4 regions of the Ruegeria sp. SCP11 genome follow, and region 1 is predicted to be linked to each of the others. Evidence: riboswitches for the same ligand, from Rfam matches in the RefSeq annotation. Region 1 holds a riboswitch; each other region holds the start of a gene.
The links. Region 1 has a riboswitch for cobalamin ahead of ABLN94_RS00325 (DUF1636 domain-containing protein). Riboswitches for the same ligand answer to the same signal wherever they lie in the genome.

Region 2: it holds a riboswitch for cobalamin, as region 1 does, so the genes downstream of both, ABLN94_RS16110 (DUF1636 domain-containing protein) here and ABLN94_RS00325 (DUF1636 domain-containing protein) in region 1, are expected to answer to the same signal.
Region 3: it holds a riboswitch for cobalamin, as region 1 does, so the genes downstream of both, ABLN94_RS16095 (aromatic ring-hydroxylating oxygenase subunit alpha) here and ABLN94_RS00325 (DUF1636 domain-containing protein) in region 1, are expected to answer to the same signal.
Region 4: it holds a riboswitch for cobalamin, as region 1 does, so the genes downstream of both, ABLN94_RS19590 (hypothetical protein) here and ABLN94_RS00325 (DUF1636 domain-containing protein) in region 1, are expected to answer to the same signal.

What each region holds. Positions count from the first base shown of each region.
Region 1 covers NZ_JBDZYG010000001.1:64,863-72,047, reverse strand. Annotated here, with positions in the region: gene ABLN94_RS00340 (sulfotransferase family 2 domain-containing protein) at 1-567, opposite strand, end outside; gene ABLN94_RS00335 (NAD(P)-dependent oxidoreductase) at 971-1,927, opposite strand; gene ABLN94_RS00330 (LysR substrate-binding domain-containing protein) at 2,030-2,914, shown strand; cobalamin riboswitch at 2,987-3,196, shown strand; gene ABLN94_RS00325 (DUF1636 domain-containing protein) at 3,290-3,670, shown strand; gene cobW (cobalamin biosynthesis protein CobW) at 3,667-4,722, shown strand; gene cobN (cobaltochelatase subunit CobN) at 4,726-7,185, shown strand, end outside.
Region 2 covers NZ_JBDZYG010000010.1:90,079-97,263, reverse strand. Annotated here, with positions in the region: gene ABLN94_RS16140 (ABC transporter ATP-binding protein) at 1-552, opposite strand, end outside; gene ABLN94_RS16135 (ester cyclase) at 585-1,715, shown strand; gene ABLN94_RS16125 (FecCD family ABC transporter permease) at 2,087-3,061, opposite strand; gene ABLN94_RS16120 (ABC transporter substrate-binding protein) at 3,105-4,052, opposite strand; gene ABLN94_RS16115 (ABC transporter ATP-binding protein) at 4,071-4,856, opposite strand; gene ABLN94_RS16110 (DUF1636 domain-containing protein) at 4,853-5,209, opposite strand; cobalamin riboswitch at 5,312-5,517, opposite strand; gene ABLN94_RS16105 (DEAD/DEAH box helicase) at 5,739-7,185, shown strand, end outside.
Region 3 covers NZ_JBDZYG010000010.1:82,424-89,608, forward strand. Annotated here, with positions in the region: gene ABLN94_RS16075 (pyridoxal-phosphate-dependent aminotransferase family protein) at 1-752, shown strand, start outside; gene ABLN94_RS16080 (hypothetical protein) at 1,260-1,532, shown strand; gene ABLN94_RS16085 (aldehyde dehydrogenase family protein) at 1,529-2,992, shown strand; gene ABLN94_RS16090 (aspartate aminotransferase family protein) at 2,997-4,304, shown strand; cobalamin riboswitch at 4,411-4,614, shown strand; gene ABLN94_RS16095 (aromatic ring-hydroxylating oxygenase subunit alpha) at 4,728-5,951, shown strand; gene ABLN94_RS16100 (hybrid-cluster NAD(P)-dependent oxidoreductase) at 5,957-7,036, shown strand.
Region 4 covers NZ_JBDZYG010000014.1:119,441-126,625, reverse strand. Annotated here, with positions in the region: gene ABLN94_RS19615 (lactoylglutathione lyase family protein) at 1-23, shown strand, start outside; gene recR (recombination mediator RecR) at 94-687, opposite strand; gene ABLN94_RS19605 (YbaB/EbfC family nucleoid-associated protein) at 752-1,096, opposite strand; gene ABLN94_RS19600 (DNA polymerase III subunit gamma/tau) at 1,312-3,069, opposite strand; gene ABLN94_RS19595 (protein-tyrosine phosphatase family protein) at 3,336-3,695, shown strand; gene ABLN94_RS19590 (hypothetical protein) at 3,697-4,104, opposite strand; cobalamin riboswitch at 4,188-4,407, opposite strand; gene ABLN94_RS19585 (alpha/beta hydrolase family protein) at 4,542-5,399, shown strand; RNA gene ffs (signal recognition particle sRNA small type) at 5,439-5,537, opposite strand; gene ABLN94_RS19575 (bifunctional 2',3'-cyclic-nucleotide 2'-phosphodiesterase/3'-nucleotidase) at 5,576-7,185, opposite strand, start outside.

The DNA.
Region 1 (7,185 bases):
GTCCTTTCTCAAAACTTTCAACATGGAGTCTCTAAGGTTCCCCATTTCAACTGCCAAATATTCAATCTCGTATAAATGGGCTTTCTGGGGGTACATATGGCAATCAAGGTCTTTCATTTCAAACTCGGCATATGCCAAGAAATCAAAGATAGTCGCTGCATCTGGGTCTAACCCAGTGATCGTTCTATAATTACTTAGTATATCACTCGCATATTCTCTTCGAACAAATTTATTTAAGTACACAGAGATGAACCTATCCAGCGGATTTCTGTATACAAATAGATTTAGCGCACCTGTTGCATCTTGCCCATCCTCAAGCTTCGCCTGATGATACGCCATATTTCCCTTAATGTGGAAGTGACCATATATATTTCGACCCACTAGCCTAGAGAGAAAATATCTGGGGTGAGTCTTGTCATTGATCAGTCGCTTAAATGCAGTGCACGCATTCTTTCTGATGTATGCATAATTTACGTCTACTCTTTTGCCGCGGATTCTATAGTGGTTCGCAAGTGATCGAAATTCACTGCTCGAGAATTGCGGCGTATAAAGAGTATCATTAGTCATGCACGAAGCCTAATAGTAATATTGCACGCACAAATCTCAACGAAAGCGTACCCAAGCCTCTACACTGAGGCCCCTGGATCTCTACGTAAAGCGTAGAGCATGCGCAATACTAAGTATCGCTTCATATGCGAGATGGCGCACTCCCAGCAGATCACAAATGCAGTTCACCTAAGAACATTGCGTAAGGGGCGTAGGTCCGCAAGGCGGTGGCTGACCATGTCCTACCAATACGCACTGCTTATACACCAATTCATGCACATGAAATGTTATTTCAACTATGCGACTGTTTTTATTTCGTCATTTACAATGTCGCCCTGTTGCAAATCCGTGTACACCGGTTCGATTCCGGTACTCGCCTCCACTTCTACGATCTGTACGCACACTAAGAAGCGCGCTCGTTGCGTCATTCGGCCTCACGTCCCTGCGGGATCACTTCATAGCCCGGCTCTTCTGGCTCGTCGTCCAGCATCTCGGGCGGGAAACCCGGCGCTGTGATGTCAAGGCCGGTCGCCTCTTCCAACCGCTTGATAATGTTGGGGGATAGTTCGCGGTCGCCGTATCGCGCGATGCCATCGTCGAAGATCTTGATCATTACCGGGTTGATTTCAAGCGGCACACCGGCACGGTCAGCGACCTCTTGGAACAGGCCAATGTCCTTTTTCACCAGATCCATCGTAAAGGAGATATCCCGCGAGCCGTTCAGAATGACCTGACTCTCTGTCTCATGCACGAACGAGGTGCCCGAGGAAATCTTGATCGCCTCATAGGTCGTGTTGAGGTCCATGCCCGCGGCCTTGGCCGTTACTAGGGCTTCGGCGCAGGTGATCAGGTTGGCGGTAGCCAGATAGTTTGTCAGTACTTTCAAAACCGACGCTGAGCCTAACTCACCGGTATGGAGCACGCGCCGACCCATTGTGGTCAGGAAAGGCAGGATTTGCTCAAAGGTCTCTCGGTCACATCCCGCGAAGATCGAGATATTGCCGGTAGCCGCCCGATGGCACCCCCCGGATACGGGGCAGTCGACCGCCGCGCCTCCGCGTTCGATAACCATGGCACCAAGGCGTTTGGCTTCAGCTTCGTCAGTGGTCGACATCTCCATCCAGATTTTGCCCGGTCCGACCTCGGGCAACATCTCTTGCATCACCGCGTCCGAAGCTGCGGGTGACGGCAGACAGGTGATGACCGCGTTGCAATCCCGCATCATCTGTGCCGGGCTTTCAGCGGCCTTAGCGCCTTGGGCCACGAACTCGGCCAACAGATCAGGATTCAGATCATGAACCGTCAGATCAACTCCGTTGCGCAACAGCGAGCACGAGAGTTTGCCGCCAACATTCCCCAAACCGATAAATCCGACTTTCATATTTCCCTCCTGACGGTCGCATTTTGGCCGAGTATCCTTGTTGCCTGCCGGAAACAAAAATGAATAATACGGCACGTAATGGTCAAAATAATTTGGTGATCAATGGACCGTCTGCCAAATCCCGCATGGTTGCGCAGCTTCGAATCCGCAGCTCGGCATCTGAACTTTACCACCACTGCGCGTGAGCTTGGCCTGACACAGACTGCCGTCTCTCTGCATATCCGCTCGCTTGAGGCTGAACTGGGGCAAAAACTGTTTACCCGGAACGCGCGTCGGCTGGAGCTTACCGAGTTGGGGCAGTCCTATTCTTTGACGGTGCGACGTGCATTGGCCGACATCGCTCTGTCCACCAACAGCCTGTTCGGCCCCGCTTCGCGCCAGACCTTGACGATCCGGGCGGCGATCTCAACGGCAACTTACTGGATAGCTGCGGAACTGCCTGATTTTACCGCGCAACACCCCGATATCCCCGTTCGTCTGATCTCGCACATCTGGAACGACAGTGTCGCCCCCGCTGATGTGGATGTGGAAATCCGGCTGGGTTATGGCGACTGGCCCGGTGTTCGAGCCGAGAAACTGACCGACGAATATCTTGTACCAGTATGTCGGGCTGATAACGGTTCAGCGGATCTGAGCGGCCTGCCGAAAAGCCCGCTCATCCACATCCTTGGATATGAGGACAACTGGACGCGGTATTTTCAGGCCAACGGTATCACAGCGACGCATCAGCCCCCTCAGCACTCGGTAGACACTTCGGTAGCCGCGCTGCAGCTTGTTATGGCAGGTGCGGGCTACGCGACGATGTTGGAGCGTTTCGCCAGAAACGCGATCCGGCAGGGTGCACCGCTAGACATCGCGGGCCCAGCGATTCCCTTTGCCCAATCGCATTACTTGATCAGCGCTCAAGGAGCCGCCCACCCGTCGGCGGCGGCGGGTTTATTTTGCGCCTGGCTGCGGGATCGGCTGGCCTCGGATGCCGCTGGTTGACACAACCTAGTCGCTTTTCTGATCTGAACGATTTCGTCTTACCCCTCGCGCTTGACAAGCCCCCTGCCCGTGCCGCATGTCCGGTGCGTTGGTGTCCATCACTTGATGGATGAAAAGGGAATGCGTCAACGGATCTTCCGCCAAACGCAGCCGCCCCCGCGACCGTGACCGGAGAGGGTGCCCAAAGCCACTGGCCCAAAAGGCCGGGAAGGCGGGACATCCGACAGAGGCCCGCCTCTGACATCCGCAAGCCGGGAGACCTGCCAGCACCCGAAGATGAATCCGGGCGGGGTGTTCCGGTGTCGGGTCCATGTCGCAACACGTGGCCCGCATGAAACCCCGTCCCCCGCAATGAGGATTTGGGGGATGAGAGACATGACCGTGACCGCACCAGTCGAGTTGCTGGTCTGTACCACGTGCCGCCGCGGCCTGCCCGTCGAGGACGACGCGCGACGGCCCGGCACCTTGCTTCACAAAGCGTTGGAACAAGCGGATCTGCCCGAGGGCATCACATTGAAAGCCGTGGAATGCCTGTCGAACTGTGATGAAGGCTGTTCCATCGTGCTGCGCGGTGGGCCGGATCGCTGGACCTTTGTCTACGAACACCTCAACGAAAACGACCATGTCGAAACCATTGTCGAAGGTGCCACCAAGTACCTCGCGACTGAGGACGGCTTGGTCAAATGGCGCGAGCGCCCCGAACATTTCCGCAAAAACTGTGCGGCCCGAATTCCCCCGATTGGAGCCCTGAAATGAGCAACCTCGAGAAACTCCCCGTCACTGTGATCACCGGCTTTCTGGGCTCGGGTAAAACCACTCTGGTCAAGCACCTGATGCAGAACCCGCAGGGCAAGCGTCTGGCCGTGGTGGTCAACGAATTTGGCGATGTGGGCGTCGATGGCGACATCCTGAAATCCTGCGCCATCCCGGATTGCCCGGCGGAAAACATCATGGAACTGGCGAACGGCTGCATCTGCTGCACCGTGGCCGATGATTTCATTCCGACCATCGAAGCACTGATGGCGCTGGAACCGCGCCCGGATCACATCCTGATCGAAACCTCCGGCCTCGCCCTGCCCAAGCCGCTGCTGAAAGCGTTCGACTGGCCGGATATCCGGTCGAAGATCACCGTGGATGGCGTGATCGCTCTGGCCGATGCCGAGGCCGTCGCCGCAGGTCGCTTCGCCCCGAATGTCGAGGCCGTGGACGCCCAGCGCCTGGCCGATGACTCGATCGACCACGAAACACCCCTGTCCGAGGTGTTCGAGGACCAGATCTCCTGCGCCGACATCATCCTGCTGACCAAGCCCGATCTGGCCGGTCCCGAAGGTGTGGCCAAAGCCAAGGAAGTCATCGCCGCCGAGGCCCCACGCCCCCTGCCCGTCGTGGAAGTGGCTGAAGGCGCCGTGGACGTGCGCGTCGTTCTGGGTCTGGAAGCCGCAGCCGAGGATGACATGGACGCCCGCCCGTCGCATCACGACGGCCACCACGACCACGAACATGACGATTTCGAAAGCATCATCGTTGAGCTGCCGGAACAGACTGACCCGGCTGACCTAGTTGCCAAAATCGAACGTCTGGCTAAAGAGCTGAACATCCTGCGCGTCAAAGGCTACGCGGCAGTTGCCGGCAAACCGATGCGCCTGCTGGTCCAGGCCGTAGGCGCTCGCGTCCGTCACCAGTACGACCGCCCTTGGGCATCCGGCGAAAAACGCCGCTCGCGTCTGGTGGTCATCGCCGAGCATGACGATATCAAAGAGGCCGAAATCCGTGATATCCTTGTTGGTGTGACCGAGGCTGCAGAGTAAGCCATGCATGTCGTCTTCCGCGAGAGCCACGGGTTAGAGGAAACAGAGACTCCAACCGATCTGGGCCAAAGCCCGGCGGATTTGGTGGTGCTGTCGTTCTCTGACAGCGACCTAGGCGCATTCGCGGCAGGCTGGCATCGCGGGGGCGGGTCCGAGGGTCGTATGCCAACGATGCGGCTGGCTAACCTGACGGCGTTGAAACACCCGCTGTCCGTCGACACCTATGTCGAACAGACGCTAGAGGGGGCCAAGGGTATTTTGATCCGCTTAATCGGTGGGGTGCCCTATTGGTCCTATGGCTTGCAGCAGGTTCTGACGTTGGCACAGGCCAAGGGCATCGCTTTGGCCGTACTACCAGCCGACGGGCGCGAGGACACGCGGCTGGACGACTACTCTACCCTGCCCGTCTCGACGCTGCGCCGACTGACGCATCTATGCGATACCGGCGGCGAAGTTGCAGCGCAGGCCGCTTTGGCACAGATGGCGCTGGCGGCCGGTCTTTACGCCGGGCCGGTGATGGGAGCCAAAACCCTCCCAGAGTACGGCGCTTGGTGCCCTGATCGTGGCGTTATTCCGGTCGACACGGCGTTTTCTGATGACGCAAAACGCATTCTGGTTACGTTCTACCGCGCCTATCTGACTTCTGCCGACACCGCCCCGGTCGCCGCGCTGATCAGAAGCCTGCGCGCCCGAGGACTCGAGGCCATTGGCATATTCGCCCCGTCCCTGAAAGCTCCAGCCGCCGCCGACTGGCTACGCGAGCATGTTGCAGCGCTAGCCCCGTCGGCCATCATCAACGCCACTTCGTTTTCGGGCAAAGGCGCGTCGGGCATCTCGCCGCTGGACGCCGCCAATGTGCCGGTGTTTCAGGTCGCCCTCGCAACCTCGCGCCGCAAGGCCTGGACCGAGGCGGAACGCGGCCTCTCGCCCGCCGACCTGGCGATGCATGTGGTTCTGCCCGAAGTGGATGGGCGCATATCAGCGGGCGTCGCGTCCTTCAAAGAACCTGGCAGGCGCGATCCTGACCTCGAATACTCGCGCTTTGCCCACCGGGCCGAACCCGAGCGGATCGACGCGATCATCGACCGTGTGACCGGCTGGCTGAGCTTGAACGACAAACCAAAAGAGAAACAGGTTCCGGCGCTGGTTCTCTCTACTTATCCGGGCAAAGACTGGCAGATGGCCCATGCAGTAGGCTTGGATGCTCTGGCTTCGGCTGAGGCGATGCTGTCCGACCTGCAAGGCGAAGGATATGACACTGCGCCTACCGAACCGATTGCCGAGGCACTATTGGATGCCCGAATTTCTTGGCCGCTGAAAGACTACCAGACGGCTCTGGCGGAATTGCCAGAGCAACTGCGTGCGGACCTGCAAACTGTCTGGGGTCGCCCCGAGGACGATCTCACCTTTGCAAACGACGCATTCCAGTTTACCGCCCTGAGACGCGGAAAAGCACTGGTCGCGCTGCAACCCGAACGTGGCACTCCAGAATTGCGCGATGACGACTATCACGACCTGTCGCGCACCCCGCGCCACAGCTATGTGGCCTTCTATCTTTGGCTGCGTAAGGGCCTCGGTGTGGATGCGCTGATCCATATCGGAGCGCACGGCACGTTGGAATGGCTGCCCGGCAAATCCGTCGCCCTGTCCCAAGACTGCTGGCCCGAGGCATTGATCCGCGATCTGCCTGTGATCTACCCCTTCATCGTCAACGATCCCGGCGAGGCTGCGCAGGCTAAACGTCGGATCGGCGCGGTCACACTGGGCCATATCCCGCCTGCGTTGAAGGAAAGCGGCACCCCGGATCGGATGGTCCGGCTGGAATCGCTGCTGGATGAGTTCTCGAACGCTGATGGCCTAGACCCCAAACGCCGGGACCGTTTGCAGGAAGATATTCGCGACGAAGCTCAGGCCATCGGGCTGGAGAGTGATCTGGGTCTTGATCAGGCCACCTGCACCGCAGAGGCAATCACCCGCATCGACCGTTTTGTTTGCGACATCAAAGAGAGCCAGTTCGGTGACGGCCTGCATATCTTTGGTCGCGTGCCTGAGGTGACCGGCAATTTCGACCCGACCCCTTCGGCGCTTGCTGAACGCAGTGCTTTAATCGACGCACTCGCGGGCAAGCGGATTGAGGCAGGGCCGTCCGGTTCACCCTACCGCGGCCGGTCGGATGTGCTGCCCACGGGGCGAAACCTTTACACAACCGACCCACGGTCCGTCCCTACACGCGCCGCCTATACGCAAGGCGTGAAACTTGCCGAAGAACTGGTGCGGCGACATCTGCAAGAAGAAGGCGACTATCCCAAGGGGCTGATCGTTGACATGTGGGGGTCCGCCACCATGCGGACAGCCGGGGAAGAGTTTGCCATGGCGTTGCACCTGTTGGGTGTCAAGCCCGTTTGGGACAAAGGCTCCGAGCGGGTTTCCGGTATCGAAGTGCTGCCTATCACAGACCTTAGC
Region 2 (7,185 bases), on a different contig from region 1:
CGCCAGTTCGTGACTGAGGTTCTTGATCTGCGCCCGTGTCGAAACCCGCAGTTTGGCATCAAGGTTCGACAGAGGCTCGTCCATCAGGAATACGTTCGGTTCCCGCACGATGGCGCGGGCCAGAGCCACACGCTGCCGCTGACCGCCCGACAATTCGGCGGGTTTGCGATGTAGGAAATCGTCCAGCTCTACCATTGCGCTGGCGCGTCGCACCTTTTCGTCGTGGGTGGACGGGTCGATCCCACGCACCTTCAATGGAAACCGGATGTTCTCGTAGACGTTCATGTTCGGGTAGAGCGCGTAACTCTGAAACACCATTGCCACGTCTCGGTCCTTGGGCTCCAGATCATTGACTACATTGCCATCGACCAGAATTTCACCTTCGGTCACATCCTCAAGACCGGCGATCATACGCATCGTGGTGGTCTTGCCGCAGCCCGACGGACCCAGCAGCACCAAAAACTCGCGATCCGCGATGGTCAGGTCGAAATTGTGAACCCCGACAAAGGAACCCCAGCGTTTGCCGACGTTGCGCAATTGAATTTCCGCCATGGTGCCCCCTGAAAGGAATCGTTTGCATACGTTTGCAAAACTGTAATTCGCATACATCAAATCAGGCAAGACTTTTTTGCATACGTATGCAATTATATGCCGAAACGCCGAGTCGAAAGCCCGGCAATAATCCTGTAACCCCTTATCAAAGAACGGAAACTGCCGTGAACTTCCAAGCCGAAAAAAAGTTGGTCTTGTCCTTCTACGATGTACTCGACAGCGCAGAAGGAATCGAACTGTCCTCCGTTATGACCCAATTCTGCGCGTCCAATATGTTATGGCGCGGCTTTCATCCGTTCGATGAAATCTCCGGTCCGGAAGAGGTTGCGCGGCAGTTCTGGCAGCCGCTGAAACAGAGCCTGACACGCTTGCAGCGTCGGCAGGACATCTTTTTTGCGGGCAAAAATTCACTGAGTGAAGGCGGCGTTTGGGTAATATCCATGGGTCATCTGATGGGCCTGTTCGACGCGCCGTGGCTTGGCATTCGTCCTACGGGAAAGATGGCCTTTTTGCGTTATTGCGAGTTCCACAAGATCTCAGGAGGTAAGATCACCGAAACGGCAATGTACTTCGACATTCCTCACCTTATGGTGCAGGCAGGACAAAATCCCTTTCCACCGCAAACAGCCGCGCATCTGGTGCAACCCGGACCGATGACACATGATGGGCTGCTATTTTCTGATCAACCTGTGAGTGAAGGCGAAAAGACGCTGGCGGTCATCAACGCCATGATCTCGGATCTTGGGCAATGGAACAGTGTTCTTTCTCTTGAAGATGAACTGGCCCAAACTTGGAATGACGACATGATCTGGTGGGGTCCGGAGGGAATTGGGGCTACCTACACGATCGAACGTTATGCCAAACAACATTCCGGGCCGTTCCGCGCATCATTTTCTGATCGTTCGAAAACCGACCATGTCTGCCGTCTGGCCGAGGGTCATTACGGAGGCTTCTTCGGTTGGCCGAATTTCACCGCCGTACCCATAGGTGGTTTCATGGGTATGCCCGCCACTGGGAAGGCTGGCGAGTTTCGAGTAATCGACATTTACCGCCGCGCAGGGGACAAGCTGGCCGAGAACTGGATCTTCATCGACCTTCTACATTTTTGGAAGCAACAGGGCCTGGATATCCTGAACCGCACAACTCAAATCGAAACATCGTGAAAAAAAGGCCAATCCCGTTGGAACCGTCCCAGAGCCTAATTGGACTGCAATTTGATAGACTACAGTAAGTCCGCCTGCCCTTGCGCGACAGGCAAAAGCTGCCCGCATTTCGCTGACCCGCAGCCCGACCTGTCGCTCATCCCTATATCCCAGGCTCGGGACTCATTCTCAGCTATGACGATTGCCGCGACTGGGATGCGTGAGCGGAAGGCATTTGTACAGCGATTGTATCGTGTTGCAACACTTTGCCAGTGCTTCTGTTTGCCGAACATGATCAGACATGTTCACCACTCGCTATTGGAACAGTAATTCATGCCAACCTTCGACAAAACTGGGGGCCTGATCCCAGCGAAAAGGGTGGTTTCCAACCTTCACCTTCTTTGATGTCGCGCCGTTCGGAACAGCAACAAAAACACGAAAACCGATCCGATCGAGGTTGTCACGATTCCAACTGGAAGTTCCTGCGGGGCCAGCAAGAGCCTACTTAGAATATCCGAACCCGTTAACAACGCCGCTCCGACCAAGGCCGCTGTTGGCAACAGCCGGCTATGCAGGGGCCCAGCGATCCCTCGGGCGATATGGGGAACCATCAGGCCGACAAACCCAATCACGCCTGCTACGGAGACAAAGACCGCGGTTGCCAAAGCCGCAACGAAAAACATGCTGAAGCGCAGGCTCTGCACCGGAACACCCAGCGTCGACGCCGTCACGTCTCCGGTCAACAAGGCATCCAGCCAACGACTGCGATACAGCGAATAAGTCAGGATCAGCAAAAGTCCGACACCGACGAGCGGAAAGGTCTCCCATCGGGCCAGACCAAGGCCGCCCAGCATCCAGAAGATGACCGAATGCGCGGCACGACTATCGCCCGCGAAAATCAAATAATTTGTGATGGCGGAGAACAGGAATGATACTGCCAGACCTGCAAGGATCAGTTTTTCTGGCGCACTTGTTCGTAGTGCGTGCACAAGTGCCAGTACAATTCCCGAGGCGATGATGCCCCCACAAAACGCAGCCAACGGCAAGGTCCAGAAACCGAGAAGATCGCCGGTCACCGTGATGACAAACACCGCTCCGGCTGCGGCACCCGAGGACAGGCCGAACAGAAACGGATCAGCCAGATCGTTGCGGGTGGTTGTTTGCAGGACAACGCCGACAATGCCCAAACCGGCACCGATCACCGCAGCAAACAAGGCGCGCGGCAAACGCAAGTCAAAGACAATACGATGCGCAGGTTCCATATCTCCTTGAACCAGCCCAGTACCTAGCAACACCGCGTCGAACGCATCTACGGCAGGAATGGCCGTTGTGCCGTACACGGTTGAAATCAGCAAAAGGGCGGTCAATACGACCGCCCCCAGCATAAGTACAAAGCCAAATCGGCCCATATCAGTTGATGCCCGGATGCATGGCCTGAACCATTTTCGAGATCGCCGCAATGTTTGCCGGTCCGGGGGTCAGCTCTTCGTAACGCAGGCCGATCCAACGTTCGTTCTTGACCGCATCTGTTTCAGACATCACCGGGTGTTCCTGCAGAAACTTAAACGTATCCTCGGCGCCATTCCCGGTTTGATAGTCCAGCAATACCAGGAACTCAGGATTCGAGGCAGCTACGGCCTCCCACGAGGTGCGGCCCCAACTGGTGTCCATGTCATGGGTGACGTTTTCACCACCAGCAGCTGCAATCATTGCGTCAGGAATGGCAAACTTGCCCGCGGTGAAAGGTGCATCCGCCGGGCCGTCCAGTAGGAAGACGCGGGGCTTGGGAAGATCCGCCGTTTGGGACTCAAGGGCCGCCAGCTCGTCTTTCCAGCCTTTCACCAGTTCCTCAGCCTTGTCCTCTACATGCATGACTTTGCCCAGACGCAGGACGTCATCGAACAGCAGGTCCATGCTGGCCTCGGGGCGTTCTTTGTCCAGATGCACGCAGCTTTCAGTCAGGATCATGGTCTTGATGCCAAACGGCTCCAAAGTGTCTGGCGTCACGTCGCCGCCGGGCTTCATGCCATAGTACCAACCGGCAAAGAAAATATCGGGCTCAACCGCGACGAGATTTTCTACCGTCGGGTATTTAGGCGCCAGTTCGGGGATATCTCCGCGCAGGGTGTCGAATTCAGGACTGGTCTTGTACCAACCCGTAATGCCGGTCAGGCCGACAATCTTGTCTTGCAGACCCAGCGCAAAGGCCATGTCAGTCATGTTCATGTCATGCACGACCAAACGCTCGGGCTGCTCGTCAAACACCAGCGGCTTGCCGCAATTGTCGACCATAACTTCATGCGCGGACGCGCCGCCTGCAATGGCAGTGGTCAACGCCACGGACCAGAGGTGTTTCATCTGAGGATGTTCCTTTGTTCAAGTTGAAACAGTGGTTTTTCGGATATCCAGCGCCGGGATCACGCGGCCTTCATGGTGAAAGCACAGGTAATCGACGCCAAAGGTGTCACGTACGTGTTCAGGCGTCAGCACCTCGGCCACCGGGCCAAAACTGGTGATACGGCTGGATTTCATAAGCGCCACGTGTGTGGCAAATTCGGGGATCATGACAAGATCGTGGACGATCATCACCACGGTGATCCCTAATTCAGCGACCAGGGACAGCATCCTCCCCTTGGCGTCCGGATCCAGATGATTTGTCGGCTCGTCCAGAAACAGCAGCGAAGGGTTCTGAGCCAGAGCGCGTGCGATATGGGCACGCTGACGCTCGCCCCCGGACAGAACAGACATCTTTTTGTCCGCAAGCGCATCCAGACCGGTCAGTTGCAATATTCTAGAGAGCTCAATGGCATGTTCCTCGGCCGATCGGTCAGACCGGATTGGTATCTGACCCAAGGCGACATACTCCCACAGCGACAGCCTTCCGTCCGGCAATTCCTGCTGACTGACCACGGCAATCATTCGGGCACGTTCGACCGCTGTCATCTGTTTGAGGCTGTGCCCTTTGACCAGTACATCCCCCAGCACCAGATCAACCGCACCACATAAGAGATTCAGAAGCGTCGTCTTGCCCGCACCGTTCGGCCCGGCGATGGCCAGAATAGCTCCTTCACCTAACTCGAATGAGGCCTGTTGCAGCAAAACGTCCCCGTTAAGTGCATAGTATTCAAGATCGCGGGCAACCAAAAAAGATGAGGTCGTCATGAGCGTTCCTCCGCCTCGATCCGGGGCAATCGCGACAAAGTCTTACGGTACAATGGACGCGGCCTGTCTGTCGCGTTTGTCCACCCGTCAGTGCTGTTTTGGAATTGTTGAGCAAACTCAGCCAGAGCCCGGATATCCTGTGCGGTCTCAATATCACCGAACAGGTATTGCGCCTTGCCACGGGCCTGAAACCCTACTGTCGTTGGGTGTGCGCAGCCTGCCATGCAAGCAATTTTGCGAATAGTGAAACCCGAAGGCAGTTTGCCCTGTAAGGATGTACGTAGCGCTTCGGCCTTGTCTTCGCCTTTGCACGTCGAACAAATCAGCAGGTGATGATCAGGTTTTTTCGGCATTGCCCACTCCGCTTGTTGCCAAGCGCGAGCAGAAGGTGCCGACAATGTACACACGTGACAAACGTGCCATCAAAGCCTCCTTCCAGGACGCCCCGCCCCGGGTTGGTTAAATACGCGATGGCAGGTCTCCTGACTTGCGGGTCGATGCTTGGCCTCCCTTCCCGGCCATTGGCCAGTGGGTATTTGGCGTCGCTCACCGCTTACAGTTGCGGGGGCAGTTACGGACTTGGTGCCTGTCGGCCAACCTCACCGTATTCCCTTTTCATCCCGTGGCAGCACCAGCGGGAACCATCGAAGGAAGGATGTGCACGAGAACTGGAATTTGGTCAAATGATTTTTCAAGACTGCGAACAGTTTCTATGAGGTTTAAACAAATAGGTCGTTGTTTGCCGAAATGCGGTGGTCTTCGCACACTCCACAATTATCAACCCTATACATCCGGTTCTTCTCTCAGTATGGACAGCGCTTCGACGTTGATCCGTCTGTTGGACGCTCTGAGGGTGGCCGCAGCACCCAAAAGAGCCAAACCATGAAACAGACAATTGCTGATGCCCTTGCACGCAAAGGGTACACCACGCTCACACCAGTTCAGGAGGCCGTATCGGCACCAGAACTTCAAGGGCGGGATCTGCTGGTCTCGGCCCAGACCGGATCGGGGAAAACCATCGGGTTCGGCCTAGCCATCGCGTCTACCATATTGGGTGATGCTGAGGTCTTTGACACCAGCGGTGCGCCTTTGGCACTGGTCATCGCCCCGACGCGAGAGCTAGCCATGCAGGTCAAACGTGAACTTGGGTGGCTTTACGCGGATGCAGGTGCCTTCATTACCTCCTGTGTCGGCGGCATGGACATGCGCGATGAACGCCGGGCACTGGCCCGTGGTGCACATATCGTTGTAGCGACACCGGGACGCCTGCGCGATCACATCACGCGCGGCTCGATCGACCTGACGGCGGTGCGTGCAGTGGTGCTGGACGAGGCTGACGAAATGCTCGACCTCGGGTTCCGTGAGGATTTGGAGTTTATTCTGGAAGAAACGCCAACAGACCGGCAAACCCTTCTGTTTTCAGCCACCGTACCCCGTGCCATTGCCAATCTTGCGACGCGGTACCAACGGAATGCCGAACGCGTCAGCACCGTCAGCGAGCGTAAACAACACGCTGATATCGAGTACCGTGCGTTGAAGGTCGCCCCACGTGACGGAGAAAACGCGATAATCAACGTATTGCGGTATTACGAGGCGCCAAACGCCATCGTCTTTTGCAACACCCGCGCCATGGTTGGGCGTCTGACTGCCCGCTTGTCGAACCGCGGGTTTTCGGTTGTGGCCTTGTCCGGTGAATTGACCCAAGGCGAGCGTTCAAATGCGCTGCAAGCGATGCGCGACGGACGCGCCCGGGTCTGTGTGGCAACTGATGTCGCCGCGCGAGGGATTGATCTGCCGAACTTGGACCTTGTGGTTCACGCCGAGCTGCCAAACAGCCATGAAACTCTTTTACACCGTTCGGGTCGGACCGGACGTGCCGGGCGCAAAGGCGTCAGCACTCTGATTGTTCCGCCAACCTCGTTCAAAAAAGCCGAACGGCTTTTGAAGTTCGCCAAGCTCACGGCCCAATGGGGCGCGGCGCCGTCGGCTGAAGAGGTCAACGCGCAGGATTTGGCGCGGATGTTCGGTTCGGAGGACTGGCAGGCAGACGTTACTGACAGCGAACGGACCTCGGTGGATGAACTGGTGGCGAAGTTCACGCCAGAACAACTCGCTGCCGCATATGTCCGACAATACAAACGGCAGCACTCCGCGCCGGAAGAGCTGAGTGATGTCACTACCACTACGCCAAAGCCTCAGGCGGAATTCGGTCCGAGCGTGTGGTTCTCGCTGTCGGAAGGGCGCAAAGAAAACGCGTCTCCGCGTTATCTTCTGCCCATGGTGTGCAAGGCCGGGAACATCACCAAAGCTGATGTCGGCGCGATCCGCA
Region 3 (7,185 bases), on a different contig from region 1:
AAATGCTGCGCGAGGCTCTGTTCGCTCAAAAAATTGACCTCGTATGTTTTACCCATGTTGAAACCTCCACCGGCTTGCTGAACCCGGTCGATACGTTGGCCAGAGTTGCCCGGGACGAGGGCGTGCCGGTATTGGTCGATTCCGTCAGTGCACTGGGCACGTGCCCGGCCCAGATGGATGACTGGGGGGTGTCGATTATGACTTCGGCATCCCAGAAAGGGTTGGAATCCGTGCCGGGTCTGGGACTTGTGGCCGTGGCAGACCATGTCTGGCCGCAGATCGAGGCCAAACAAACTCCACGCGGTGGCTTCACTGACATTCTCCGCTGGCGGGATCAATACGACGCTGCGCGCGATTGGCATCCGAGCTTGACGACAATGCCAGTGGCTGGCGTCCGGGCACTTGATGTGGCATTGCGCAAAATTTTAACCGAGGGGCTGGACACCCGATACGCTCGCCACAGCGAAGCGCGCGATTACCTATGCCGGTCGATGCAGGCGATGGGGTTCGAGATGCAAATCCAAGTCGGTGCGCGCGCGCCCGGGGTAACGGCCGTCAGGGCCGGGGCGGCGTTTCAATCCTCGGACCTGGTGGCAGCCCTGGTTGCTGATCACAGCATTCGTATCGCTGGCGGTTTTGGCACAAACAGGGAAGAGGTTTTCCGTGTGGCCCACATGGGCGACAACGCAAATATGAGCGCTCTGCGCCCGGTAGTTACGGGCATCAAAGATTTCTTGAGTCGGAAAGTTTGATGGTTTTGAAACCCGACGCGATTGAATGTTAGAAACTGGCCGCTGTGGTAAGAGCTCTGGTGTCAAGTAGATTTTCGGGAAATTGCGCCTCCGAAAACCGCTTTAGCGATAGAGTTTTGTTCCGTAAAACATGAGCTAGGGTTTTGGTTTTTTGCCACTGTTCGTGGTCGCGGTTTTGTATGTGACGTGGGGCCATTTGTCTGAAGTCGCTATGAAACCAATTCCAGTTGCTGACCCGCCACCTCAAAAGCAGACATCCCCGAGTCATTCACCCAAATTGTTGCGGAACGCCGCCAGGTAACCGTTGGCATTTGCGGTCTGGTAAGCCGTACTGTCTCCCTACACGGCGATGAAACTGCAAACTACGCTGGCGACATCAAGTGTTTTATAATCAAAAGGTGGGCCTCATTCATAAGTTCTGCTCATCAATTGGTGAGAATATAACTTTTGTCCAACAGGCCTTTTTTCCTGCTTTATGACAAAGGATGCAAAGGGAGCTGATTGGACATGACCGCTTCCGTACAGCGTCGTGGACGCAGAGAACGGCACGCGCAATCAGAGTCACCCGTAGAGAATCCGCCCGGTTGGGTGGATGTGAGAGATGTGCGGCAGAAATGGTTCGGTGGACCTGATTTGGCTCGTGTTTTTGGTGACCTTGAGGTGCTGGACAATGACGCCACCGATACCTGTTTCATGGATACGTCTGAGCAAGACGTGGTCAGAAACGGCAATAAGTTCGGTATTCGCTTGACCCGTCAGCAGATTGGATGGTCCGCATGATCCAGCATCCCCGTTTGGATACTGACCTCAATGCCGCATGCCAGTGGTTGGGTGGGGCCGCTGTGATGGGTAAAGGTGCGGCGCGCGAGATGACTGACCCCGCCACTGGGAAAATGTACGGAACATTTCCCGATGCCGATGCAGGTCAGTTGGATCGGGCGGTTAAGCACGCACGTGGAGCGCTGAAAGTCTGGGCCGATTGCGACCCCGACAAGCGCGCTCGCATTTTGCACCGCGTGTCGGAACTGATCACAGAAAATGCTGACCATTTGGGGGCGGTTGAGGCGGTCAATGTAGGCAAACCATTGCCGCAGGCGCTTCGGGATGTCGGGCGCGCTGCAGAATACTTCCGTTTCTATGCCGGAGCCTGTGACAAGTTGCAGGGCGATACCATTCCGAGCGGCCCGGATCAGACGGTATTTACGGTGAATGAACCAGTTGGTGTCACTGTTCATATACTTCCGTGGAATTACCCGGTTTCGACACTGGCACGCGGCGTTGCACCGGCCTTGGCAGCCGGGGCGACAGTGGTCGCAAAGCCTTCTGAACTGACTCCGTTTACGGCTGTTATGCTTGCCCGGATTGCTGCGCAAGCGGGATTGCCTGATGGGGTGTTCAATGTGGTGACGGGTGGCGGGGATATCGGCACGCAGTTGGCAGGGCATTCGGAGATCGACCATGTAACGTTCACCGGCTCGACCGCGACAGGACGTAAGGTAATGCAAGCGGCCTCGGCTCCAGTGGCTGGTGTGACGTTGGAACTGGGGGGCAAGTCTCCGATCATTGTATTGGACGACGCCGATCTTGATGCGGCGGCGGAGGGCGTGCTGCGTGGTATTTTTTTTAATGCAGGTCAGGTCTGTGCCGCTGGATCGCGGCTAGTCTGTACGCCGGGCATTCACGAGGCGCTGATTTCCAAGGTCGCCGCGAAAGCACGCGCCATGACATTGGGCCACCCGTTAGACAGCCCGGATATCGGACCACTCGTCAATTCGGGCCAAATCGCCCGGGTCGAAGGATTTGTAGACCGTGCCAAGGCCGCAGGTCACAGGTTGGCGCTTGGTGGCAGTCGCAGTGTTTTGGAGGCATATCCGAACGGGTATTTCTACCCACCTACGATTTTCGCCAATCCTCCACCGCAGTCTGAGATCGCCAGAGATGAAGTATTTGGCCCGGTCCTTGTATCGCAGTTGTGTGACGATGCAGATCACGCACTGGCGCTGGCCAATGACTCTGACTTTGGGCTGGTCGCAGGGATTTATACCTGTGACGGCAATACCGCCCTGCGCCTAGCCCGACAGGTTCAGGCGGGGCAGGTTTTCGTCAACGGGTTTCTAACGGCAAATGACTCCGTACCTTTTGGCGGTGTCAAACGTAGCGGAATTGGGCGTGAGAAAGGTTTGGCCGGACTTGCCGCCTATCTTTCTCCCAAGGCAATCGTTTTAAACCATGGAAAATAGTCGAATGGTCTCTGAACCCCGAAACACAGCCCTTGCTGCTCGTGCCCGCGCCGTGATGCCCGGTGGCGTAAGTCACGAATTGCGTTACCGCGCACCGGACCCCGTCTATTTCGAACGCGCCTTGGGGGCAGAAAAATGGGATGTGGGAGGAAAGCGCTACATTGACTTCAAACTTGGTGCCGCGAGCCAGATTTTGGGTCATGCTCACCCTGGAATTGTCGAGGCTGTCGCCCAGCAAATGCACCGGATGCCCTATACTGGTGATTGCCATCCGTTAGAGGTTGAGTGGGCGGAATGGCTAAGCCGACTATTCCCGTCAGCTGAACGTGTGCGCTTTACCGGATCAGGGACCGAAGCAACGATGTTAGCGTTGCGCGTTGCGCGCGCCCACAGCGGCAAGGACAAGGTGCTGCGCATCGACGGGCATTTTCACGGCTGGCACGATCTCCTGATTACTGGATCCAAACCTGGTGTGAACACGCCCCCGTCTCTGGGTGTTCCACAAGCAATATCGGACATGACAATTGTCGCACCACCTGATTTGGATCGGATAAACACCTTGCTGGAAGTGGACGGCACTATCGGGACAGTTTTCGTCGAAGCCTCTGGTGCAAATTATGGATCTGTGCCGTTGCCTGATGGATTTCTACCAGGCATTAGGCAAATCGCGGACGATCTGAACTGTGTGCTGGTTTTTGATGAGGTCATCACCGGCCTGCGCTGGTCGCCTGGTGGGCGTCAGGCGCGGGACGGTGTCGTACCAGACCTGACCACACTTGCCAAAATCGTGACCGGAGGATTGCCCGGTGGTGCGGTTGTAGGCAAAGCGCATCTGATGGAACTTCTAAGCCCGGCGGCAAACCGTGATGGCTTGTCCCCCCCGGTCAGCCACAAAGGAACGTTCAACGCGGCCCCGATGGTTGCGGCCGGCGCCGTGCGTGCGATGGAGATTCTTTCCACGGGCGATGTGCAAGCCCATGCCGATGCAATGGCCGAACGCTTGCGCCGTGGGTTCAATGCAGTCTTCGCACGACACGGGGTGCAAGCGTCGGCCTATGGTGACAGTTCGACCTGCCATTTGTATTTCGGAGCGCGCTCGATCGAGGGCTTGGATGCGGCTCAAATCCGTAAGACGCCTCCGGCATTAGTCAGGGGGCTAAAGGACGGGCTTTTGGCGCATGGGGTGGATTTCATGTCCCACACTTCGTGTGTCACGGGGCTGCCCCACACGCCCGCATTGATTGACGAGACGATTGAGAAGTTCGATGCCGTAATCGCGCAGCTTGTGATGGACGGTGTTCTGACGGTCTGAGAAACGTTTCAATCAAACGCATTATGCAGTAACACAAACCTAAGTTCTCCATGTCTGTTTTGGCGCTGGAATTGTCGCAAGCATTTCAGCGCCGATACGTGCCGGAAATATCCTGCGCGTGTGAGGTGCTGCTGTTTGATTCTCAAGCAGCAGAGAATTGGGAAGCCGGTGAAATTCCGGCACTGCCCCCGCAACGGTAACGAAGGTCAGGTTCGGCAATCAACCACTGGAACGAGGATTCCGGGAAGGTGTCGAAACCGGGCGCAAGCCCCTTCCAAGTCCGGAAACCAGCCTCTCAGATATGTCAAACCGCGGGTGGCGGTGGGGGGCACAGGTTTCGGACGTGATCCTCGCACGTCTCCGGACGGGTCTCCTTTGTCATCTGCCCAAGCTACGCCACGGGGCGCGGCAGGAGAGCTAGAAGTGAACAATATTCAAACCCTTTTGGCCCGTAGAACATCGGGTTACGCATTGGAACAGGCCTTTTACACCGATCCGGAGGTTTTTCAGGTTGATCTTGAAACCATTCACTATCGCGACTGGCTGTTTGCCATTCCGGCCTGCGAACTGGTTAAGGCCGGAGACTATGTAGCCCACACTGTCGGCGCGTATCGCGTGATCATTGTGCGTGGCGCAGACAATCAAATCCGGGCATTCCACAATACATGTCGCCATCGCGGCTCGGTTATATGCAAAGCAGCCAAGGGCAATGCGCCCAAGCTGGTGTGCCCGTATCACCAGTGGACCTACGAGTTGGACGGCTCGCTTCTCTGGGCCCGGGATATGGGGCCGGACTTTGACCCGAAACAGCACGGTTTGAAACCTGTTCACTGCCGAGAGCTGGCCGGGTTGGTCTATATCTGTCTGGCAGAAGAAGCACCGGACTTCGACACTTTTGCCAACACCGCTCGCCCCTACCTTGAGCCGCATGATCTGGCCAATGCCAAGGTCGCCTTTGAAAGCTCGATCATCGAGAAAGGCAACTGGAAGTTGGTCTGGGAAAACAACCGCGAATGCTATCACTGCGGTGGAAATCACCCGTCGCTGTGCCGCACCTTTCCCGACGATCCTGCTATAACAGGTATCGAAGGTGGTGAAACACCACCTCGTATGCAGGCCCATTTCGATCGCTGCGAAGCCGCTGGACTGCCCTCACAATTCTACCTGCATAGCGACGGGCAATACCGCCTGGCCCGAATGCCGCTGAACGAGGGCGCGGAAAGCTATACGATGGATGGCAAGTCCGCTGTGCGCCGTTGGTTGGGCCAATCGCCATTTGCGGATGCAGGGTCGCTGCTGAAGTTTCATTACCCAACCACTTGGAACCATTTTCTTGCAGACCACTCGATTGTTTTCCGCGTTACTCCGATCAGTCCGACGGAAACCGAGGTCACTACGAAATGGCTGGTTAATAAGGACGCTGTTGAGGGTGTCGACTACGATCTGAAACGCCTGACCGAGGTCTGGATGGCTACCAATGACGAAGATCGCCAAGTCGTCGAAGACAATCAGCTGGGCATCAACAGCCCGGCCTACGTGCCCGGCCCATATTCAGTCACTCAGGAATCCGGTGTGTTGCAGTTTGTCGACTGGTACTGCAACACGCTGGCGGATCGCTTGGCACCTGACGCGATAGCGGCGGAGTGAGGGAAATGAAAGATTTCAGCGCGCCAGTAACTGTCTGGCAAGACACTGAAACATTGGAATGCGTTTCGGTCGTTCCCGAGATGCCGAACACGGCGAGCTTTTCGTTTCGCGCTCCTTCGGGGGCGCAATTCGCGTATCAGCCCGGACAGTTTCTGACCTTGGAAATCCTGGCCCCGGACCAGCCGGGTGGGGTGGTGCATCGCACCTATACGATCTCTTCCTCTCCTTCGCGGCCACGGTCGATTACGATCACCGCCAAGGCCCAGCCCGACAGCATCGGCACACGCTGGATGTTGGACAACCTGCAACCTGGTATGCGGGTGAAAGCCATTGGCCCCGCAGGGCTGTTCAGTAATGCAGAAAGCAAAGCGGGGAAATTTCTGTTCATCTCGGCCGGGTCCGGCATCACCCCGATGATGTCGATGACCACCTGCATGTGGGATGAAGGCCGCGATCTGGATGTTGTCTTCATCAACTGTGCCAGACGGCCTTCAGAGATCATCTTCCGCCAGCGGTTAGAGCAGATGGCCAGCCGGACGCACGGTCTGGACCTGAAGTTTGTTGTTGAGGAACCCGATCCTTACCGCCCGTGGACTGGATATCAGGGCCAGTTCAACCAGCTTATGCTTGGCCTCATGGCGCCGGACTATCTCGACCGCGAGGTTTATTGCTGTGGCCCGGAGCCCTTCATGCAAGCCGTGCGTGATGCGCTTGCCGGTCTGGGCTTTGACATGGACAACTACCATCAGGAAAGCTTCGGCGCTCCTGTGGAGACCGAGGCGGATCAGCCGGAACTGGATGATATCATTCTGGACGATGATAGCAGCGCCGAGATTCTGTTCTCAAGTTCTGGTGTCACCGCCAAAGTCGCCGAGACCGACACGGTCTTGGCCGCTGCGCGTTCGGTCGGGTTGAACATTCCGTCAGGCTGCACCTTTGGCGTTTGCGGAACCTGCAAAGTTAAAAAGACAGCTGGCGAGGTTCACATGGTACACAATGGAGGTATTTCCGAGGATGATGTCGAAGCGGGCTACATTCTGGCCTGTTGTTCAAACCCGATCGGCAAGGTTGAGGTCGAAGTTTGATGCATATGGGGAAGCGAAAGGTTCGCGCTTCCCCTATTGGCCGTCGCCTGAGGAGTGGGGTTTCCAACTTTCGAATAGAAAACCCCACGCCCGCATAAGCATTTCTGCCGAACCGAAACCCTTATGCTAGTTCTAAAGCAACCGAGAGT
Region 4 (7,185 bases), on a different contig from region 1:
ACTCGTCGGGTGCTTACACCTGACAAATTGGACAGAGTCTGGTGTGCAACCGGAAGAGGCGAAAGCTTTCCGGTTTCTGTCGTATTGCAATGCTCAGAGCTCTTTCCGCGCCCTCAACGCTGCCGTAATTGTCCCGTCATCCAGATAGTCCAGCTCGCCACCAATCGGCACGCCTTGCGCCAGTGAGGTCAGGCGGACCTGCCCCTCCAATTGGTCGGCGATGTAATGAGCGGTGGTCTGGCCGTCGACGGTGGCGTTCAGGGCGAGGATGACCTCGGTGATCCCCTCAGCCATGACCCGATCCTTGAGGCGGGGGATGCGCAGCTCGTCCGGGCCGACGCCGTCCAGCGCGGATAGGGTGCCGCCCAGAACGTGATAGCGGCCTTTGAACACGCCTGCGCGTTCCATCGCCCATAGGTCGGCCACGTCCTCGACCACGCACAGCTCTCCGGTTCCGCGGGCCTCGCTGTCGCAGATGTCACAGATATCGGTGGTGCCCACATTGCCGCAGTTCAGGCATTCGCGGGCGGTGACGGCCACCTGCTGCATGGCGTCCGACAGAGGCGTCAGCAGCAGGGCACGTTTTCGGATCAGGTGCAGTACCGCGCGGCGGGCCGAGCGAGGGCCGAGGCCCGGTAGCTTGGCCATCAGGTCGATCAGGTTGTCGATATCGCTGTTCGAACTCACGGCGCGTGCTCCTGCAAAGGGGCCGGGCAGAGGTGCCCGGCCGGTATTCCGTCAGGAGTGTCTATCAGAACGGCAGCTTGATGTCTGCTGGCAGGCCCATGCTTTCGGTCAGTTTTGCCATCTCGGCCTGAGAGCGCTCGGCCGCTTTGGTCTGCGCGTCCTTAATGGCGGCGAGGATCAGGTCCTCGACCACTTCCTTGTCGTCGCCATTGAAGATCGACGGGTCTATATCCAACCCCTTCAGCTCACCTTTTGCGGTGGCAGTCGCCTTCACGAGACCAGCCCCGGATTCGCCCACGACCATGAGGTTGTTCAGCTCTTCCTGCATATCAGTCATTTTGGTTTGCAAGTCCTGCGCGGATTTCATCATCTTGGCCATGTCGCCCAGACCGCCGAGTCCTTTGAGCATAGGTATTCTCCTGTAGATCGCTTTGCCGTCTAAATACGGATGGCGTACGCGCGGCACAAGGGGAGAGGACACTCCCACCTGTCGTCAAGGTCTTTGACAAGACCTTTCCTCCCGTTGGGCCCGCGCTGCCGGGCCCAAGTCCGCTTAGGGCTATCGGCGTTAGCTGATGGCCCGTGGCGGGCACGGGAGTGTTTCCTTGTTGGGAAAGGGTCGGGCTATTCTTCCTCGAACGGGTCCCATTCGTCTTCAACCTCGGGTAGGGCTTCGGTTTCGACTTTGGCCGCGCGCTGTTCGGGCGTTTCTATGTTCTTGATCCGTGCTTTGGGAAATTGAGCCAGAACCGCCTGCACCAACGGATGCGCACGGGCTTCGGCTTTCAACGCCTCCTCAACCGCGTTTTCCTTTTCATAGATTGTCTCACCACCGCCTTCGTTGACGACTGTGACCGCCCAGCGGTTGCCAGTCCAGCGCTGCAAGGCGGAACCAAGACGCTGGGCCAGTTGTGCTGAAGCGCGTTCGGTGGGTTGGAACTCGATGCGACCGGGTTGATAGGCGACCAGCCTTAAGGATCGTTTGACCTCGTCCAGCAGAACGCCATCCCGGTTTGCGCGGATCAGTTCGACCACGTGGTCGAAGGTTGGATAGCGCGCCAGAGCCGCTTGCGCATCCTGCGCCAAGGCGGCGGACGGGGCGCCCGCCCCACCGCGCGCGGGCGCGGTGTATGAAGATGCCACCGGGGTCTGCGCTTGTACTGCAGCATTCGACGGAGACGGTATCCCGCCACCCGGTCCACCATTCGAGGGCGGAGGCGCGTCCTTCAGACGTCTGATCAACTCTTCCGGGCTGGGCAGGTCGGCCACGTGGGTCAGGCGAATGACGGCCATCTCAGCCGCCATCATGGCGTTGGGCGCAGCCGAGACCTCTTCAAGCGCTTTCAGCAGCATCTGCCACATGCGAGTCAGAACGCGCATCGGCAGGGCCTCGGCCATCTGTTGACCGCGCGCCCGCTCGTCCGGAGATACGGTGGGGTCGTCGGCCGAGTCCGGCGTGATTTTGACAACGGATACCCAATGGGTGATTTCGGCCAGATCGCGCAGCACGGCCAGCGGGTCCGCGCCTTCAGCATATTGCCCGCCCAATTCGGTTAGCGCGCCAGCTGCGTCGCCGCGCAGGATCATGTCCATCAGGTCCAGCACGCGCCCGCGATCAGCCAGACCCAACATCGCGCGCACCTGATCGGCACTGGTTTCCCCCGCCCCGTGAGAGATTGCCTGATCCAATAGCGAGGTTGCATCCCGGGCCGAGCCTTCAGCCGCACGGGTGATCAGCGCCAGCGCGTCATCGGCGATCTGTGCGTTTTCCGCAGCCGCGATCTTGTTGAGCAGGCCAATCATGTCCTCTGGTTCGATCCGGCGCAGGTCGAACCGCTGACATCGGGAAAGGACCGTCACGGGCACTTTGCGAATCTCGGTCGTAGCGAAGATGAACTTCACGTGCTCGGGCGGTTCCTCAAGCGTCTTGAGCAGCGCGTTGAACGCACTGGTCGAGAGCATGTGAACCTCGTCGATGATGTAAATCTTATAGCGGGCGCTTGCCGCGCGATAGCGGACGCTGTCGATAATCTCGCGGATATCGTTCACGCCGGTCCGGCTCGCGGCGTCCATCTCCATCACGTCGACATGGCGGCCTTCCATGATGGCCACGCAGTGTTCGCATTTGCCGCATGGCTCGGTTGTCGGCTTGCCCTCGCCATCGGGGCCGATGCAGTTCATGCCCTTGGCGATGATCCGCGCCGTGGTGGTTTTGCCGGTGCCACGAATGCCGGTCATGATGAAGGCCTGTGCGATCCGGTCAGCCTCGAACGCGTTTTTCAACGTGCGTACCATCGCGTCCTGACCGACGAGGTCGGCAAAGGTTTCGGGGCGGTATTTGCGGGCAAGAACCTGATAGGCGGGGCTTGGCGTGTCGTTCATATCTGCTCTGTCGGATTCGGTTCAGGAATGCAGCGTAGAGGCCCCCGCCGCCCACGTCCACAGCCGCCGTGGGCGATTTTCGGTTTGCACGGCAGATTGCCCGTCTTAAAACCGCCGGAGGAGGAACTTCTGTGGGCCAGTTCGCAATACACTCTATACAGGTGGGCAACGGAACCGTTGGCCTATCGCCGTTGCCAGGGCGAGGTGGCGACTATGTTAAAGATCTAGATGCGGTTCGAAACTGGCAGCCGGATTTGGTAATTTCCATGACCACCGAGGTCGAGATGCTGCAAGAAGGTGCGGGCAAGTTCGGAGCCGATCTTTGCAGAGATGCGATTGGCTGGGCGCATTTGCCGGTTGAGGATTTTGGCGCTCCTCCCCCTGCAATTGATAAAGCCTGGACCGAGGTCAGTGCATCCGCGGCTAATATCCTTACTCGCGCGGGCAAAGTGCTGGTGCATTGCCGCGGTGGTTGCGGGCGGTCGGGGATGATCGTTCTGCGCCTCATGGTCGAACACGATGAACATCCCGACGCGGCGCTAGAACGCCTGCGCTCGGTGCGGCCCTGCGCTGTCGAAACCGATGGCCAGTTGGAATGGGCCGCGCGTCCTCTGCAGGATCGCTAGATCAGAGCCCCACTTGTCGATCCAATTGTTTTGCCGGCTGCGGTGCAAGGGCCGAAACCTCAAGCATGGCGCAGGGTGGGGTCGGCAACATACCAGCGGGTCGCATGGTAAAGTCGAGGCCGAACAGCATATCCGCGTAATTGTCGAGCGCCTCAATCGAGGTGTCTGCGCTGGTGCCGCAAAAGATCCGAATCTGATCTTTTTCTGCCCGGAAGCGCGCGGTGCAGCCCTGCCCGCAATAGGTCAGTTCGCTGTTGCCATCGATCTCAAAATCAGGGGTCGTCGCGGGGACGGCGACCTCCATCGCCTGCACGACCGCGCGTGCCATCTGGGCCAGAGCCGGGCAGGATCTGCCCGTCCGCTGACACACGGTTGCAGTGAATTGGTGCGTCTTTGTCTTCCACATCATATTGCGCCCTCCGCGCGTAGGACGGGGGGCGTGGATCAGGTGTGACAGCGTGCTGACGACCTGCCCGGACACCCCGCCCGAGTTTCGGTTTTGGTTCGATGGCAGGTCTCCTGACTTGCGGGTCGTCGCTTTGCCGACCTTCCCAGCCTTGCGGCCAGTGGTGTTTCGGCATTGCTCACCGCTTACAGTTGCGGGGGCAGTCTCGGCTTTGGTCCATTCCGATTTCCCGGTCAGGACCGCACCGTGTTCCCTTTTCATCCCGCCCCGGTAACGGGGACGAGAACCATCACGCAATCGCTAGCGGGTGCGGGTGGCCGGTGTCAAGCGCCAGTTGGTGTGGCGAAGTGGACGCGTGGTCATTTTGAAACGGGATTGACTCGCCGGGGCAAAAAATGCCGATTAGGCGAGTGAACTAATCAGTTCAGATTGAGGGTAATATGCTGGACGCTGCGCAAGCCGTACTGACCGAGGATTTTCATTTTCCTTCCGGTGACACCCAATTGGCGGCCCGGTTGTATCTGCCGGTAGGCAAGCCACGAACCGCTGTGGTTCTCCACAGCGCGACCGGCGTGCCGCGGGACTATTACCAACATTTCGCTCGTTGGATGGCCGCCGAAAGAGGCATGGCCTGCCTGACATATGACTATCGCGACTTTGGCCATTCTCTGAGAGGGTCATTGAAACAGGCGCAGGCTACGATGGCAGATTGGGCTTTAATCGACATGCCCGCCGCACGAACCGAAATGCGGCGGAGATTCCCCAATGTGCGGCAGTGGAGCATCGGTCATTCCGTCGGCGGTATGCTGGGGCCAGTGCAACCTGATATCGATCAGATCGACCGTATGATCTGTGTCTGTTCCGGCCCGGTTACAGTGTCGGATCACCCTTGGCCCTATAGAGCGTTGGCTTTGTTGTTCTGGTACGGCCATGCACCCTTGGCCGTCAAAGCTCTGGGCTATTTGCCGGGGAAGGCGTTGGGGTTCGGGGCGGACTTGCCTGCCAGTGTCTATTGGCAGTGGCGCAGTTGGTGCACCGCGCCGCGCAACTATCTGCCTCAAGTTGGCGTGACCCTTCCCAAAGCGCGTTGGGCGCAGACTGATACGCCCGTGGATCTGTTCGCCTTTGAGGATGACGATCTTGTGCCGCAGAAAGCGGTTTGGCGTCTGGCCGATCTGTATGGAGCGAACGCACGCCGCCATCTGTTGTCTCCGTCTGAGTTTGGCCTGCCCGAAGTTGGTCATATCGGTGCCTTCGCCCGTCGCAGCGCAGCCGTCTGGCCACGGTTAATCGACTGAACATAGTCGACTGTTGAATGCGTATTTTGGGGTGGAATGAAGTGAGAGGTTGGACATCGACCCAAGCGGGGCTCGTTGTGGCTGCTTCCTTCCGGACCTGACCAGGTTGGCGAGGCGCTCGCCCGCGCCAACCTCTCAAGGCCGATATAGGGAATGGCCAGAGAAAAGACAACCCGTCAGAACGTCAATCGGATCAGCAGAAAGCCTTCATCGTCTTCTCCGATCACATGCGGGTTGTATTCTGCCAACTCTTCCAGATGTGGTCGGGCCATGGGGCCGGTGCGCAGCAGCGCAGTTGCGCCGGGCAGAGATGTCAGGTGAAAGGGGCGAGCAGCGTGTTGCAGCGGGTCTTGCGGCAAGGTGCCAGACAGGTAATCCAACAATAGGCGCTGGATCGGCAGTACGGGTAGAGCTATGGGCTCTGCCTGTTCGACAAAGGGGAAGTGGCCGCCGCCATTGGCACGGTAATTGTTCAGCGCAACAACAAAGCGCTGGCCCGGGATCAGCGGGCGGCCGTCGAACCGGATATCAAGAATGCGTCGATGTGCAGGGTCGGTCAAGTCTCCACTGGCCTCAAAACGGGGAGGCTGTGACAGGTCAACCTGGTAGGTAAGCCCAAGCAATACATCAAAATTATGCCCTGCACGGTTAGAAGGGATCAGTTCGGATTTGTGCCCAGGCGTGATCTGGTTATAAACGCCTGCGGACATTTCCAGCCAATCAACGACCTGCTCGGCGGTCACTACCACGGCCTGCAATTCGTTAGGGAACACATATAGATCGTTGACGTGACGCAGGCACAGCTGACCAGAAGGGACATCGGTGTAATGTCTGGGGCCTGCGCGACCTCCGAACTTTGCGGGCGCGGATGCAGACAGAATGGGCAATTCGGCAAGGGGTGTCCCGCGCAGATAAGGGCGCAGGGCCGCCGCTTGGGCCGCCGCGGCTAAGGTAAGACCCCGGTCAGGCACGCAGAAGCTGAAATAGCTGTGGAGAGGAAAATCGCTATGGCCTACGGGTTGCGCTGCGCGGCGGCGCGTTTCCGAATGCGCTGCAGAGAAAAGGTTCGCCAGCTTTAGGTCTTCTGGGATTGGGATCGGCGGTTCGCCTGCTATCGCAGGACAGACGGATCGCAATTCGGTCTTGTGATCCTGCACCGTCCATTTTCCATTGCCTGCGCGGTGGAGAATCAGGTCAATCACCCCAAGGTTCGATCCCGCCGCGCCGGGCATGACCACAGGCTTTCCGTGCACCCGACCTAATGTGGCGTCTACATGCTCTAGGCCTTCATGCGCCTGACCCGGCAATGTCAAATGTGAGTGCCCTGCAATCAAAGCATCGATGCCTTCGATGGCAGCAAGTGGGATAATCGCGTTTTCCAGATCCGGTTCCGGGTCAGCGGGCCCTAGACCTGTATGCGCCAAAACAAGGATCACGTCGCAGCCCTGTGCGGACAAATGCCGGACCTTTTGTTGGGCGCAGGACACCATATCTTCCGCAGCGACGTGGTCCTTGAGCCGATGCGCTTCCCATTTCGTGGTTTGCGGCGGCAGCACCGAGAACACACCGATCTTTAGTGATATTCCTTGGTCTTCCTGATTGGTCTCCCGGGTGAGAATAACCTGATCCTGCCAAGCAAAGCCTACATCCTGGCGGTGTAAATTGCTGCAAATCACCGGGCAGGCGGCGTCGGCGATCACGCGATCCAGAACATCCAGACCAAAACTGAAATCGTGATTTCCCAGCCCGATTGCGTCATACCCAAGGTGGTTGAAGGCTCGCATAA